Regions from separate parts of the Proteus sp. MB838 genome, predicted to be linked through region 1. Evidence: predicted binding sites of a transcription regulator. Region 1 holds the regulator's gene; the other holds the start of a gene.
The links. The regulator LexA, encoded in region 1, represses DNA repair genes until DNA is damaged. The targets are predictions, from matches to a motif close to TNCTGTATGTACATACAGNA.
Positions count from the first base shown of each region.

Region 1 (7,142 bases):
GGCGAATACGCTGCGCTTCGCCGCCTGATAATGTCTCCGCTGAACGAGAAAGAGTGAGGTAATTTAATCCCACATTGACCAAGAATTTTAATCTGTCACCAATCTCTTTTAATACTTTTTCGGCAATTTTCGCTCGCTGACCACTGAGTTTTAGATTTTGGAAAAAGCTCATCGCATGACCAATACTGTAATCCGCAATTTCAGGTAACGTGGTATTTTCAACATACACATGGCGAGCTTCGCGACGTAAGCGAGTACCACCACAAGAGGCGCAAGGACGATTGCTAATATATTTAGCTAACTCTTCACGCACCGCACTCGATTCTGTTTCACGATAACGGCGCTCCATATTATTTAATACCCCTTCAAAAGGATGATGGCGAACCACAACATCCCCTCGATCATTGGTGTATTTAAATTCAATATTTTCTTTACCTGAACCGGATAAAATCACTTTCTGGATCTTGTCGGGTAATGAGTCAAAGGGGGCTTCAACATCAAAATGATAGTGCTCGCCTAATGAGCGCAACATTTGGAAATAGTAAAAATTGCGCCGATCCCACCCTTTAATCGCACCACCGGCCAGAGAGATTTCTCGATTCTGGATCACCAAATCAGGATCGAAAAATTGTTGAACCCCTAAACCATCACAAGTAGGACACGCACCTGCGGGGTTATTAAAAGAGAATAACCGTGGCTCTAGTTCACTCATGCTATAACCACAAATAGGACAGGCAAAGTTTGCAGAAAAAACGATATCTTCAGCACTGCTATCGTCCATATCAGAGATAACAGCAGTACCGCCAGAAAGCTCTAATGCGGTTTCAAAAGATTCTGCTAAACGTTGAGCCAGATCGTCACGAACTTTAAAGCGATCAATGACCACTTCAATGGTGTGCTTTTTCTGTAACTCCAAGGTAGGGGGATCTGATAAATCACACACTTCACCATCGATACGAGCACGAATATAGCCTTGTGCAGCAAGATTATTGAGTAATTTTACATGCTCACCTTTGCGCTCTTTTACGATTGGCGCCAATAACATTAAGCGTTTACCTTCAGGTTGCGCTAAAACATTATCCACCATTTGGCTTACCGTTTGAGCCGCTAAAGGGATATCGTGATCAGGACAGCGCGGTTCACCCACACGTGCAAATAATAGACGTAGGTAATCGTGGATCTCGGTAATGGTGCCGACCGTTGAGCGTGGGTTATGTGATGTCGATTTCTGCTCAATCGAAATAGCGGGCGATAACCCTTCAATATGATCAACATCAGGCTTTTCCATTAAGGAAAGAAACTGACGAGCATAAGCTGAAAGCGATTCAACGTAACGCCGTTGGCCTTCCGCATAAAGCGTATCAAAGGCTAAAGAGGATTTACCTGAGCCAGAAAGTCCCGTAATAACAATAAGTTTATCGCGGGGAATGACCAAATTGATATTTTTTAGGTTATGGGTGCGAGCGCCCCGTACTTCGATTTTATCCATGAATATATCCCGGATTAAGTGAGTCGCCGAAAAAGAAAGAATCGGATAATTATGACACAAAACTAGCTGAATGGATATACAGTATATATATTGAAACTGAATGATAATGAAAATTTGCCATATTAAGACAACAAAATGTCGATCCTGTTCTCAATGGAGAAATTCATTACTCATCATATTCAAATTTTAGCTTACGTGATAAACTTCATCGCTTATGATTTCAAAAAATTTACTTTCGCAGGAGTACCTCACATGGCGAGCAGAGGCGTTAACAAAGTTATTCTTATCGGTAATTTAGGGCAGGATCCAGAAATCCGTTATATGCCAAGTGGTGGTGCAGTGGCAAATCTGACACTAGCAACTTCAGAAAGCTGGCGCGACAAACAAACCGGTGAAATGAAAGAGAAAACCGAATGGCACCGTGTGGTCATTTTCGGCAAACTAGCAGAAATTGCTGGCGAGTATCTGCGTAAAGGTTCACAAGTTTATATTGAAGGTCAATTACAAACACGTAAATGGCAAGATCAAAGTGGTCAAGATCGCTACAGCACTGAAGTTGTGGTGAATATCGGTGGCACAATGCAGATGTTAGGTGGCCGTGGTGGTCAAGATAATGCACCTTCACAAGGCCAAGGCGGTTGGGGTCAACCTCAGCAACCACAAGCATCACAACAGTTTAGTGGTGGCGCACCATCTCGCCCAGCACAACAACCAGCAGCGGCACCAGCGCCAAGTAATGAACCACCAATGGACTTTGATGACGATATTCCGTTCTGACGGTTACTTAAGAACTTACCTTATCTTCTAAGTCATATAACATCAAATGCTAAAGCCTGTTATATCATTAACGGGCTTTTCTTTGTTTCATGCTTATCCCGCATTTGCCAATCATATTGTCACACCTTGTCTATTTCCCATTGGCTATTACTCGTTCATCATTGGCGTTAAGGTAAGTCTTGTGAATAAATATTAGCCCCTTCCACCATGGTTAGATTTGATTTACTGATAATGACAATTTATAGCGTTATTTTCTCAAAATCCCACTTTCCACAAAGGTTTGCTCAAAAAAAATATGGTAAGATCATCGCAATTAATCACGTCTGAGAGCATCCTATCCTATGAATGAAGAGAAATTGCTCGCTCAGGCAGAAAAGATCTGCCAGAAACGAGGTGTTCGCCTGACTTCACAACGTCTGGCAGTATTGCGTCTGATCATGCAACAACCTACCGCAATCAGCGCTTATGATTTATTAGATTTATTACGCCAAGTAGAGCCTCAAGCTAAACCACCTACCGTATATCGTGGATTGGAATTTCTACTTGAACAAGGTTTTATTCACAAAATAGAATCCACCAATAGCTATGTGCTTTGTCATCATTTTGATGATGCTGAGCATACATCGGTGATGTTAATTTGTGATCGTTGCTTATCAGTCACAGAAAAAAGTAGTCATAAAATTGAAGGGGCGATCAGTACGCTCGCTAAAGATAATGGCTTTCATTTACGCCATAGTGTGATTGAAATTCATGGGCTGTGCGCTCAGTGCCATGAAGCCCAAGCCTGTACACATCCGGAAGGTTGTCACCATGATCATAGTATGGATGATAATCTTAAGCAGAAAAAAACCGGTGACTATAAGCCTCGTTAAGCAGATAAAAGATAAAAGTCAGCGGAACATATGTTTTTTTGTATAAATTAAAAAGAGAAAATGCAGATGATTTTATGTTTTTACACATCATCTGCATCTTTTTGACGTTCTCCCCGCCCTGATGAACTGGAGGACGAGGTTTCGGCGCATCTGGTACAATAATTTGTATTGATTGAATGACTTAGATACAAATTACAGCCATTCGCCGTTACGGATAACCCCTACTGCTAATCCTTCCACAGTAAAGCTCTGCTCACGTAAATCAACGATAATAGGTGAAAACTCTGGATTTTCTGCGTGCAGTTCTATCTTACTACCGACTTTCTTAAATCGTTTTACGGTTACTTCATCTTCAATACGTGCGACAATCACTTGGCCATTATGGACATCTTGTGTTTTATGCACAGCAAGTAGATCGCCATCCATAATACCGATATCTTTCATCGACATACCATTAACACGCAGTAAAAAATCTGCGCTCGGTTTAAAAAGCATAGGATCAACTTGATAATGGCTTTCGATATGCTCTTGCGCTAAAAGTGGTTCACCGGCTGCAACTCGTCCAATTAATGGTAAGCCTTCAGGCTCTTCTTCAAGTAGCAAACGGATACCTCTAGATGCACCAGAGACAATTTCTATCACGCCTTTGCGAGCAAGTGCTTTTAAATGCTCTTCTGCCGCATTAGGTGAGCGAAAACCAAGTTGGGAAGCGATTTCCGCCCGTGTTGGTGGCATACCCGTTTGCGAAATGTGATCACGAACCAAATCGTAAACCTGCTGCTGCCTTGCAGTTAATGCTTTCATTCCGCCCCCTGTTTGTTTATACAGTCAGACTGTGAGTATATACAGGTATATGCCGATTGGGAACTACAAATGCATATAAAACACGCATCTTTGCATTATTTTTCGACAATTGTCGATTTTTTTTACTTTATGCAAAAAAATGATGCCAAAGAATGGTTCCCCAAGTAAATAATCCCAATATAATAGCGACGAGAACGGCAGCTGATCCCATATCCTTTGCTCGTCCTGATAATTCATGACGTTCTGTACCAATGCGATCGACGACAGCTTCTATAGCACTATTGACCAGTTCTAAAATGACGACAAGGACGACTGAACCAATCAATAAAATGCGCTCTAGAACACTGACATCGATAAAAAATGCAAGGATAATTGCTATTAAGGTCACAATAGCTTCTTGTCTAAAAGCGGCTTCATTGATCCAAGCGGCGCGTAAGCCCTGATATGAATAGCCACCAGCTTTAATGATTCGGGTAAGACCTTTATTTTGATTAGCCATAATAAACTCTATCGAAAACAAACGATTATTTTGCCACTTTTCTCTATTAATATTGTCACAGCACCACAGATCTACGAAAGACTTTCTGTTATGCTTTCGAAGTATTGCTAATAAGAGGCTACAACTATTTATGTCAGCTTGGCGTAAACTATATTATAACACATTGAATTTACCACTGAAATTGTTGGTAAAAAGTAAACGAGTTCCGACTGATCCTATCACTGAGTTAGGCTTAGATACGTCGCGATCTTTCCTTTATGTTCTGCCTTATCACTCTAAAGCAGACTTACTGACATTACGTCAGCAATGTTTATCTCTTGGCTTGCCAGATCCTCTGCAACCCATAGAAATTAACGGAACCAAACTGCCAGCCTACGTCTTTATTGACGATGGTCCTAGAGTATTCCGTTACTACTCTCCCGATCCGCGTAAAGATTCAGTGAAAACATTCCATGCTTATCTTGATGCTCATCGTAACAATCCGCATCTTGATATTGAAATGTTACCTGCTTCAGTGATGTTCGGTCGCTCACCGGGTCGAGAAGGTCATAATGGTGTCCCCCATTTGCGCTTATTAAATGGGATCCAAAAATTTATTGCCATCCTCTGGCTAGGTCGAGATAGTTTTGTCCGTTTCTCGCCGACCGTATCCATGCGCCAAATGGCTAATGAACATGGAACCGATACCAGCATTGCTCGAAAACTTGCGCGTGTGGCGCGTATTCACTTTTCACGTCAGCGTTTAGCAGCAGTTGGCCCAAAACTGCCTGCACGCCAAGATCTCTTCAATAAACTATTGGCATCCAAAGCCATTGAAAAAGCCATTGAAGATGAAGCAAAAGCGAAAAAAATTACGCTTGATAAAGCACGTAAAAATGCCACTGATATCATGGAAGAGATCGCCGCTAATTTCTCTTATGAAGCGGTACGAATGACTGATCGTGTATTAAGCTGGACATGGAATAAGCTCTATCAAGGTATCAACGTTTTTAATGCAGAACGTGTGCGCCAACTTGCGCAAGATGGACATGAAATTGTCTACGTACCTTGCCACCGTAGTCATATGGACTACTTATTGCTTTCCTATGTACTTTATCATCAAGGATTAGTTCCCCCACATATTGCTGCGGGTATTAACCTTAATTTCTGGCCAGCAGGACCGATTTTCCGTCATTTAGGGGCCTTCTTTATTCGTCGAACCTTTAAAGGAAATAAACTTTATTCAACCATCTTCCGGGAATATTTAGGTGAATTATTCTCTCGAGGCTACTCTATTGAATATTTTGTTGAAGGTGGACGCTCCCGTACAGGTCGACTGTTAGATCCTAAAACAGGGACGCTGTCAATGACCGTGCAAGCCATGTTACGTGGTGAAACACGCCCTATTTCCATCGTTCCCATTTATATTGGCTATGAGCATGTCATGGAAGTAGCCACTTATGCCAAAGAGTTGCGTGGTGCGACAAAAGAGAAAGAAGGTTTTATGCAGATGATCAGAGGATTGCGTAAACTACGTAACCTTGGTCAAGGCTATGTCAATTTTGGTGAACCTATCTCGCTATCACAATACCTTAATCAGGCAGTACCTGACTGGCGCGATGATATTGATCCTATTGAGCCACAACGTCCAAGCTGGTTAAATCCTGCAGTTAGTGCGTTAGCGGATAATATTATGGTCAATATTAATAATGCCGCTTCGATTAATGCGATTAACCTTGTCTCTACGGCGTTGCTAGCGTCCCGTCAGCGAGCACTAACTAAAGAACAATTATTAGAGCAAATAGATTGTTATCTACAGTTACTGCGTAATGTGCCTTACTCATCAGATATGGTTGTCCCCGATAAAAGCTCAGAGACATTATTAGCACACGCCTTGCAAACAGATAAATTCCAAGTTGAGCAGGATAGTCTTGGTGATATTATTATATTGCCTCGTGAAAGTGCCGTATTGATGACTTATTATCGCAATAACACCACTCACTTAATGGTTACACCATCATTAATTGCGAGCATTGTCTTGCATCACGAGCGTATACACCGTGATGACTTAATGAAACAGGTAGAATTAATTTTCCCTCTTATCAAAGCTGAGTTGTTTATTCGCTATGAAAAAGAGGAGTTACCTGATGTGGTTAATACACTGATTAGTGAACTTTGTCGCCAGCGTCTAATTTGCTGTGCTGATGATGGCATATTACGGATCAATCCAGCACGTATTCGCCCATTACAGCTTTTAGCAGCAAGTGTTAGAGAAACGCTACAGCGTTATGGTATTACGCTCTCTCTACTCAATTTTGCTCCTGAAATTAGCCGTGCACTATTAGAAAGAGAAAGCCGCATTTTGGCGCAACGACTTTCTGTATTGCATGGTATTAACGCACCTGAGTTCTTTGATAAAGCGGTTTTCTCCACTTTAGTTTCTACACTGCGTGAAGAAGGTTATCTTAAAGATAATGAAGATATCCTCAAAGCAGATGCCTCTGCACTTTACCAAGTTATTGCGAAATTAATGTCACCAGAAATTCGTTTAACCATTGAGAGTGTAGGCGTTACTGAAGATAACAATTCAGCACAAGCGATTGAGGAAAACCCTGAGTCCAGCATGGATAAGTAGTTGCTTAATAGCAAATCGCGCTATAATCAGTAATAGAAAAGGGATAAGCAATTGGCTTATCCCTTTTATTTTTATGCAATTTCAGTG
Region 1 covers NZ_BAABMO010000059.1:3,608-10,749, forward strand. The annotation lists gene uvrA (excinuclease ABC subunit UvrA) at 1-1,489, opposite strand, end outside; gene ssb1 (single-stranded DNA-binding protein SSB1) at 1,742-2,266, shown strand; gene zur (zinc uptake transcriptional repressor Zur) at 2,608-3,138, shown strand; gene lexA (transcriptional repressor LexA) at 3,331-3,942, opposite strand; gene ACYUCW_RS16870 (diacylglycerol kinase) at 4,070-4,441, opposite strand; gene plsB (glycerol-3-phosphate 1-O-acyltransferase PlsB) at 4,572-7,055, shown strand.

Region 2 (7,142 bases), on a different contig from region 1:
ATAAACATCGCTCGTTACTATTTGGGTCTACTAAGTAAACAACTTTGCGAGGTGTAATCTATGTGGCAGAATATTGGTCGTTTGCTTGAATCAAATTTAGGATTTTCAGCAAAGATCAGCGAAAAACACCACCTTTCAAGCGGTGATATACACCACACTTGGAAAATTCACTATGGTGAGATCCCTGTCTTTGTAAAATCTAACCTACGGGAATTTTTGCCCACCTTTAAAAATGAAGCAGAACAGCTTGAAATGTTGGCAAAAAGCCAAACGATCCGTATTCCTCGCGTATTAGGCATTGGCAATAGTAAAGATACTAGCTTCTTACTGTTAGAATTTCTGCCTGTGCAACCTTTTACACCTCACAGCGCGTATTGTTTTGGTCAACAGTTAGCTAAATTGCATCAATGGGAAGAACAACCCCGTTATGGTTTTGATTTCGATACCCATATAGATACCACTCCTCAAGCAAATGGTTGGGAGAAGCGCTGGAATTACTTCTATTCGGAAAAGCGTATCGGTATCCAGTTGCAACTCGCTTCAGAGAAAGGGATGGTTTTCGGTGATATAGAAGAAATCATTCAAATCATTAATCACCGTTTAGCCGATCATCATCCACAACCCTCGCTATTACATGGCAACTTATGGCCTAAAAATTGTGCTGCTATAGGTCAATCTGAAGGAACGATGTTCGATCCTGCTTGTTATTGGGGTGATCGCGAATGTGATATTGCCATGTTACCGCTATGCTCTTCTGTGCCGGCCAATATTTTTGATGGTTACCAAAGCATCTGGCCTTTATCTGAAAAATTCCTATCACGCCAGCCTATCTACCAACTCTACTATTTCCTTAATCGCTGTCATTTATTCGGTGAAGAAAAAGATTACCTAGCAGCCAGAAAAATCATTGATGATTTGCTCGGCACACACTAAAACAATCTGATTTTATTTACCCATAGATAAAAATAAACCTCGCAAAATGTTACCCAGCGAGGTTTATTTTAATTAAGTCAATGTGATAGATAACTACCAGCCTAAAAATTTCAGCAGAAAATAACCAATTGCGATCACAATAATAGGTGAAATATACAGCACCATGACTTGAGTAAATAGTGTATGTCTTGGCAATTTTATATTCTGCTCTAGCTCTTGCGCTGTAATACCACTTTTTAGTGCTCGTTCAATAATTAGTTGATCTTGAATATTTTCTTTTAAATATTTCACTTGGCGATACATTCTTAACCCTGATGCACTCAGTGCTAAGCCAATAAACATTAAAAAGAAGATCACAAAGAAGATAATATTCTGTTGGCTAAAACCTATTTGAGTGTTGGGTACTGGAGAATGACGCCAAAAAAAGTCTAGCCACGGGGTGTTAAATTTTACCATTTCTGCTAATACTCGAAAAAAATCATTAATTACAGCATTAACACCCTCGCCATTTGCTCTTGGGATCGCAGCTAACTCAATCAACGAAACTGTCGTTGAAATAAAGGCAGGAATAAAAATAAGCCAACCAATAACACGTTTTACAATGGCATATATTCCTGCATGTTGATAACTCATTTTGTCCTCACTCATAGAATTCGGCAATATGCACCTAAATATCCTAATCTAATTAACGGCTAATATGTCAATAATTTAATAGCTATCATTTTCTCTATTTATTTTTTAAAAGAAATAAGAAACTGATTAAAAAAGATTTTCCAATCAACTCTTGCTACAATCATTTTTCATCAACATAGACCTTATTATGGAGAGTAAACATGTCTTTTAAATTGCCCATTGAAGCCGCTATTTTTGATATGGATGGTTTGCTAATCGACTCAGAGCCGTTTTGGGCACAAGCAGAACATGAGGTCTTTGCACAATTAGGTGTCGATTTATCACTTGCTGACAGCATGCCCGACACCGTCGGCTTAAGAATAGATCAAGTTATCGAACTTTGGTATCAAGTATCACCTTGGCAAGGCGTAACACAACAAGAAGCTAAAGAGAGAATGATTGCTCGCGTTGTACAACTTATTGAAGATAAAAAACCGTTGCTCCCTGGTGTTGAACATGCCCTATCTTTATGTCAATCATTAGGTTTAAAGATAGCCTTAGCCTCAGCATCACCGCATTTTATGCTAGAGCGTGTACTTGAGTTATTTAATATTCGTCATTACTTCTCTGCTGTTGTCTCTGCAGCTGATTTAGCGCACAGTAAACCTCACCCAGAAGTCTATCTCAATGCTGCTAAGGCACTTAATGTCGCACCCATTAATTGTGTCTCTTTAGAGGACTCACGCAATGGTATGATTGCTTGCAAAGCTGCAAGAATGCGCTCAATTGTTGTGCCTGCAGCGGAGCAGTTTAATGACAAATGTTGGGGATTAGCCGATGTTAAAATTGCCTCTCTCAACGAATTAACCAAATCTCAATTATTAGGCTAACGACTTTAGTTATAGCCTATAAAAATTTATAAAAGGGTATCATTTATTGTCGATATCCTTTTTCTATATTAATTCTCATCCCTTATCTAAAATTTGGTTATTTTTAACACATCCGAATAAAATATTTCTGTTATTGCTTAATAATTAAGGCAATTTTTATCTTTTATGTCTGTTAGTTGCTGTAAAAACCTTTTATACTTAAGCACTGTATAAATGAACAGCAAGCGGTAAAAACCGCGTATAGGCATAGATAAGGAATGACAGCCGAAGGACATTTACTTTTTTCTGTTGCAACACTCGTCTTAGCACAGAAATTAGAAATAACCCCCGTTCTTGCTCAAGGTGATTGGTTTCACATGATCCCTGCTGTCTTATTAGGTTCACTACTACCAGATTTAGATCATCCAGGCTCTATATTAGGACGCCTCTTTCGGATAATCTCATTACCGCTATCAAAACTCTGTGGTCATCGTGGCTTCACACATAGCCTACTCGCCTTTTGTGGTTTAGCCATTTTATGGGAAACACAAGTTGCGCCTTATATCACGATTTCGGCTGATTTTTTTCACGCCCTTTTGCTAGGTTACTTAAGTCACCTACTGGCAGATATGCTAACACCATCAGGTGTACCTTTTTTATGGCCACTAAAAATGCGTTTTGCCTTACCGATTTTAGCGAAAAAAAATAGCAAAAAAGGAGAACGATTTATTTCTGTCATCATCTTAGTTGGTGCACTATTTCTGCCCCCACACCTAACTTTTTCTCTTCCCACACAAATAAATCACTGGTTACAAATGTACCACGATAAACGTACACCTTTTTAACTCTCCTTGACAGTTCTCTACTTTCCTCTATCTATTTATAGTTAATTAGTCTTTTTTATACCAATCTTCCTTGTTTTTATAACTAAACGACTATATAAAAGAATAATTGATTATAAAAAGTTATTAACAATACTGTTACCATATAGCGAGTTGATGCTGTTATATCCTTTCTTATTACCTAAGAACTCATATCGCATACAATCGCCAAATTTATATATAAAAATCTCGTTGGAGAGTTAAGATGAATTTTCCGTTAATTATTAACGTACTCGTCTTTGTTGTGCTATTACTCATCTTGGCTAAATTAAGCCAACGTCAGTGGAGCCTGTCAAAGAAAGTTCTTGTCGGTTTGGTCTTTGGGGTGGTGTTTGGGCTGGCGTTACATGCATTCTATGACGCACACGATCCTATTATTAAAGAATCTATCCTTTGGTTTAACATCGTTGGTAACGGTTATGTACAACTATTACAAATGATCATTATGCCATTGGTATTTGCTTCTATTTTAAGTGCAGTATCACGTTTACACCAAGCATCATCATTGGGAAAAATTAGTGCACTAACCATTGGTACACTTCTATTTACAACGGCAATTGCTGCTCTTATCGGTATTGTTATAGCCAATATCTTTGGTTTAACAGCTGAAGGTCTTGTTCAAGGGGAACAGGAAGCGCAGCGTTTAGCCGCTATTCAACATAATTATATAGGTAAAGTGTCTGACTTAACTGTACCTCAATTAATTTTATCTTTTATTCCTAAAAATCCATTTGCCGATTTAACTGGTGCAAGCTCAACCTCGATTATTAGTGTAGTTATCTTTGCGGTATTCCTAGGAATGGCTGCAATAAAACTGCTTAAAGAAGATAAACCTCGCGGTGAAAAAGTATTAGCAGCGATTGATAGCTTACAAGCGTGGATCATGAAGTTAGTCCGTATCGTTATGGCATTAACACCTTACGGTGTAATGGCACTGATGACTAAAGTTGTGGCAAGCTCCAATCTGCATGACATTATTCAACTCGGTAGCTTCGTTGTTGCCTCTTATGTTGCGCTGGGCTTAATGTTTGTCGTTCATGGTTTATTAGTTGGATTTACTGGCTTAAGCCCAATTAAATTCTTCAAAAAAGCAGGACCATTATTAGCATTTGCATTTACAAGTCGTTCGAGTGCAGCCAGTATTCCATTAAATATCGAAACACAAACTCGTCGCATTGGTGTTCCTGAATCGATTGCCAGTTTCTCATCGTCTTTTGGTGCGACAATTGGTCAGAATGGTTGTGCCGGTATTTATCCTGCTATGTTAGCCGTTATGGTGGCACCAACAGTCGGTATTAATCCTTTCGATCCTCTTTGGATTGCCACTTTGGTAGGTATCGTAACCATTAGCTCAGCAGGTGTTGCGGGTGTCGGTGGTGGTGCAACCTTTGCAGCCCTGATCGTTTTACCAGCAATGGGATTACCTGTAACACTGGTTGCCCTACTGATTTCTGTGGAGCCTCTTATCGATATGGGTCGTACTGCATTAAATGTCAGTGGCTCTATGACCGCAGGTACTATTACTAGCCAAATGATGCGCCAAACAGATAAAGAGATCTTTAATCAGGAAGAAGAAGCTGAACTTAATGTTAAATAAATGATTAACAAATCAAAGTCCTCAGCAAAAAGTGAGGACTTTGTCAGCAATCTAAAAAGGATAGCCTAGCTATCCTTTTTGTTTATAAGCTCTATTAAAATTAAGTAATACCAGCTATAACTTAATCATCAACTAAATGAACATATTTATGATTTGATATTAGGTATAACCACTAATCTTAAGATATTTAACTACTTTATTCCTTGACCTTCCCCTAAGGTAATAGCTAATCATTTTTATAGTTAATGATTTCTAAGATAGTTAAGGGCTTTGATATGCAACATGTTACATTGACTCGACGCCAATCGATATATTCTTATTCAGGGGCATTTATTTTTATTCTGGCAATGATAGCTATCGCGAGTTTAGGCAATGATCGCGAAATTGTATTGCCTGAAATAGCGGCAATGGCTATTGCATTATGGGTCTACCGTGAACAAGACTGGATGTTGCACCCTGAAAAGGTATTTTTATGGCCAACCGTTACCGCACTGCTAGGTTTTGGTATTAATTTATTAACTTTACCCTTTATTGCTAAACTTGTTTTAGTACTTATGGGTATGCTGCTATTTTTTAGTATATTCAAATATAGCTTGGCACCCGCATTAGCAACTGGCTTTTTACCTATCGTAACAAATGCGACAGAGTTTTCTTTTATTTTTTCGATTGTTATCACAACGTTTATTTTAATGGCTGTTGTGATATTTGCTAAATTAAAAACTAATTCTAATCGTGAAGCGCAAATTAAACCTAATTTAATGGCAATATATGCAGTAATTATTGGCTTAAGTATTATTGTTGCTTCTTTAGCTAATTATCCACATTTGGCAGTTTTGCCCCCCGTTGCTGTTGTTATTTATGAATCACTGCATATGAAAATGTATTCTTGGCGTATGGTTATCAAACAATCAATAGTGCTCACATTATCTGCAACTATTGGCGTTACCTTATACCTGATAATAAATCATTGGGTTGTTGTCGCATTACTGAGTATGCCATTAATGTGGGGACTATTGTCTATATTTAAGATGAGAGTGCCTGCTGTTTATGCTTTCCCACTATTAGCATACGTTTTTCCTAGAGATGCATTGCCTTTACTGCCGATTGCTTCATTGTTCGTTTCGTTTGGCTCTTTAGGAATGGTATTTCTTTATCGGGCGGTAACGGGCACCTTGATGCCAATGGAGCATAAAATTTAATCTCTAACTGATTATTTTTATACATAAAAAATGCCAGAAACATTTCTGTCTCTGGCATTTGTAAACTGATAATTAAAAATTATTTATCGCTAATAGTTTCTTTTATTTGAGATATTCGCCACTACGTAGTGCTTCAATACGCTTATCTAATGGCGGGTGTGATAAAAATAACTCACTAAATGACTTATTACGGCCATTAATACAGAAAGCCATCATACTGCTTTCTTCTTGTGGCTCATAGCTGGTTTTTAAGCGTTGTAATGCCGCTATCATCTTCTCACGGCCAACCAGTTTTGCAGAGCCTGCATCCGCATGGAATTCACGGTAGCGAGAGAACCACATCGTAATGATACTTGCCAAAATGCCAAAGACAATTTCAAGCACCATAGAAACGCCCATGTATACCCATGGGTTTCCGTTACTGTTTTCACTCTCTTCATCGCTCGAAATAAAATTCGCCACAAATTGAGCAATGATACGGGAGATAAAGATCACGAAAGTATTCACAACACCTTGTAACAAGGTCATCGTTACCATATCACCGTTGGCAACATGGCTAATTTCGTGTGCAATAACAGCTTCCGCTTCGTCACGGCTCATACTGGCTAATAATCCGGTACTCACCGCCACCAGCGAAGCATCACGACGAGCTCCTGTTGCAAACGCATTAATATCTGGTGCATCGTAGATTGCAACTTGAGGCATTTTAATCCCCACTTGCTCAGACTGACGTCTTACAGTATCAAGTAACCAACGTTCTACTTCAGAGGTTGGATTTTCAATCACTTGACCACCAACGGATCGTAATGCCATCCATTTTGACATAAGTAAAGAAACAAATGCACCACCAAAACCAAATAGGCCAGCCATGATCATTAAACCCTGAACACTGCGGCCTTGAATACCTGTTAAAGATAAGATGATCCCGAACACAAACATGACAGCTAAGTTTGTTAACAGGAATAAGGCAATCCTCATCATATTGATACTGTTCCTATTTTATCTAATTACCACATTGCAAAAACTATCTTATAAATAAGGTTTTTTTTTA
Region 2 covers NZ_BAABMO010000022.1:22,685-29,826, reverse strand. The annotation lists gene ACYUCW_RS10955 (fructosamine kinase family protein) at 61-933, shown strand; gene ACYUCW_RS10950 (YniB family protein) at 1,027-1,566, opposite strand; gene hxpB (hexitol phosphatase HxpB) at 1,767-2,435, shown strand; gene ACYUCW_RS10940 (metal-dependent hydrolase) at 2,693-3,259, shown strand; gene ACYUCW_RS10935 (L-cystine transporter) at 3,501-4,892, shown strand; gene ACYUCW_RS10930 (hypothetical protein) at 5,168-6,091, shown strand; gene htpX (protease HtpX) at 6,194-7,072, opposite strand.
Region 2: a site for LexA is predicted at 2,639-2,658, ahead of ACYUCW_RS10940 (metal-dependent hydrolase). Genes of this name have one in related genera too.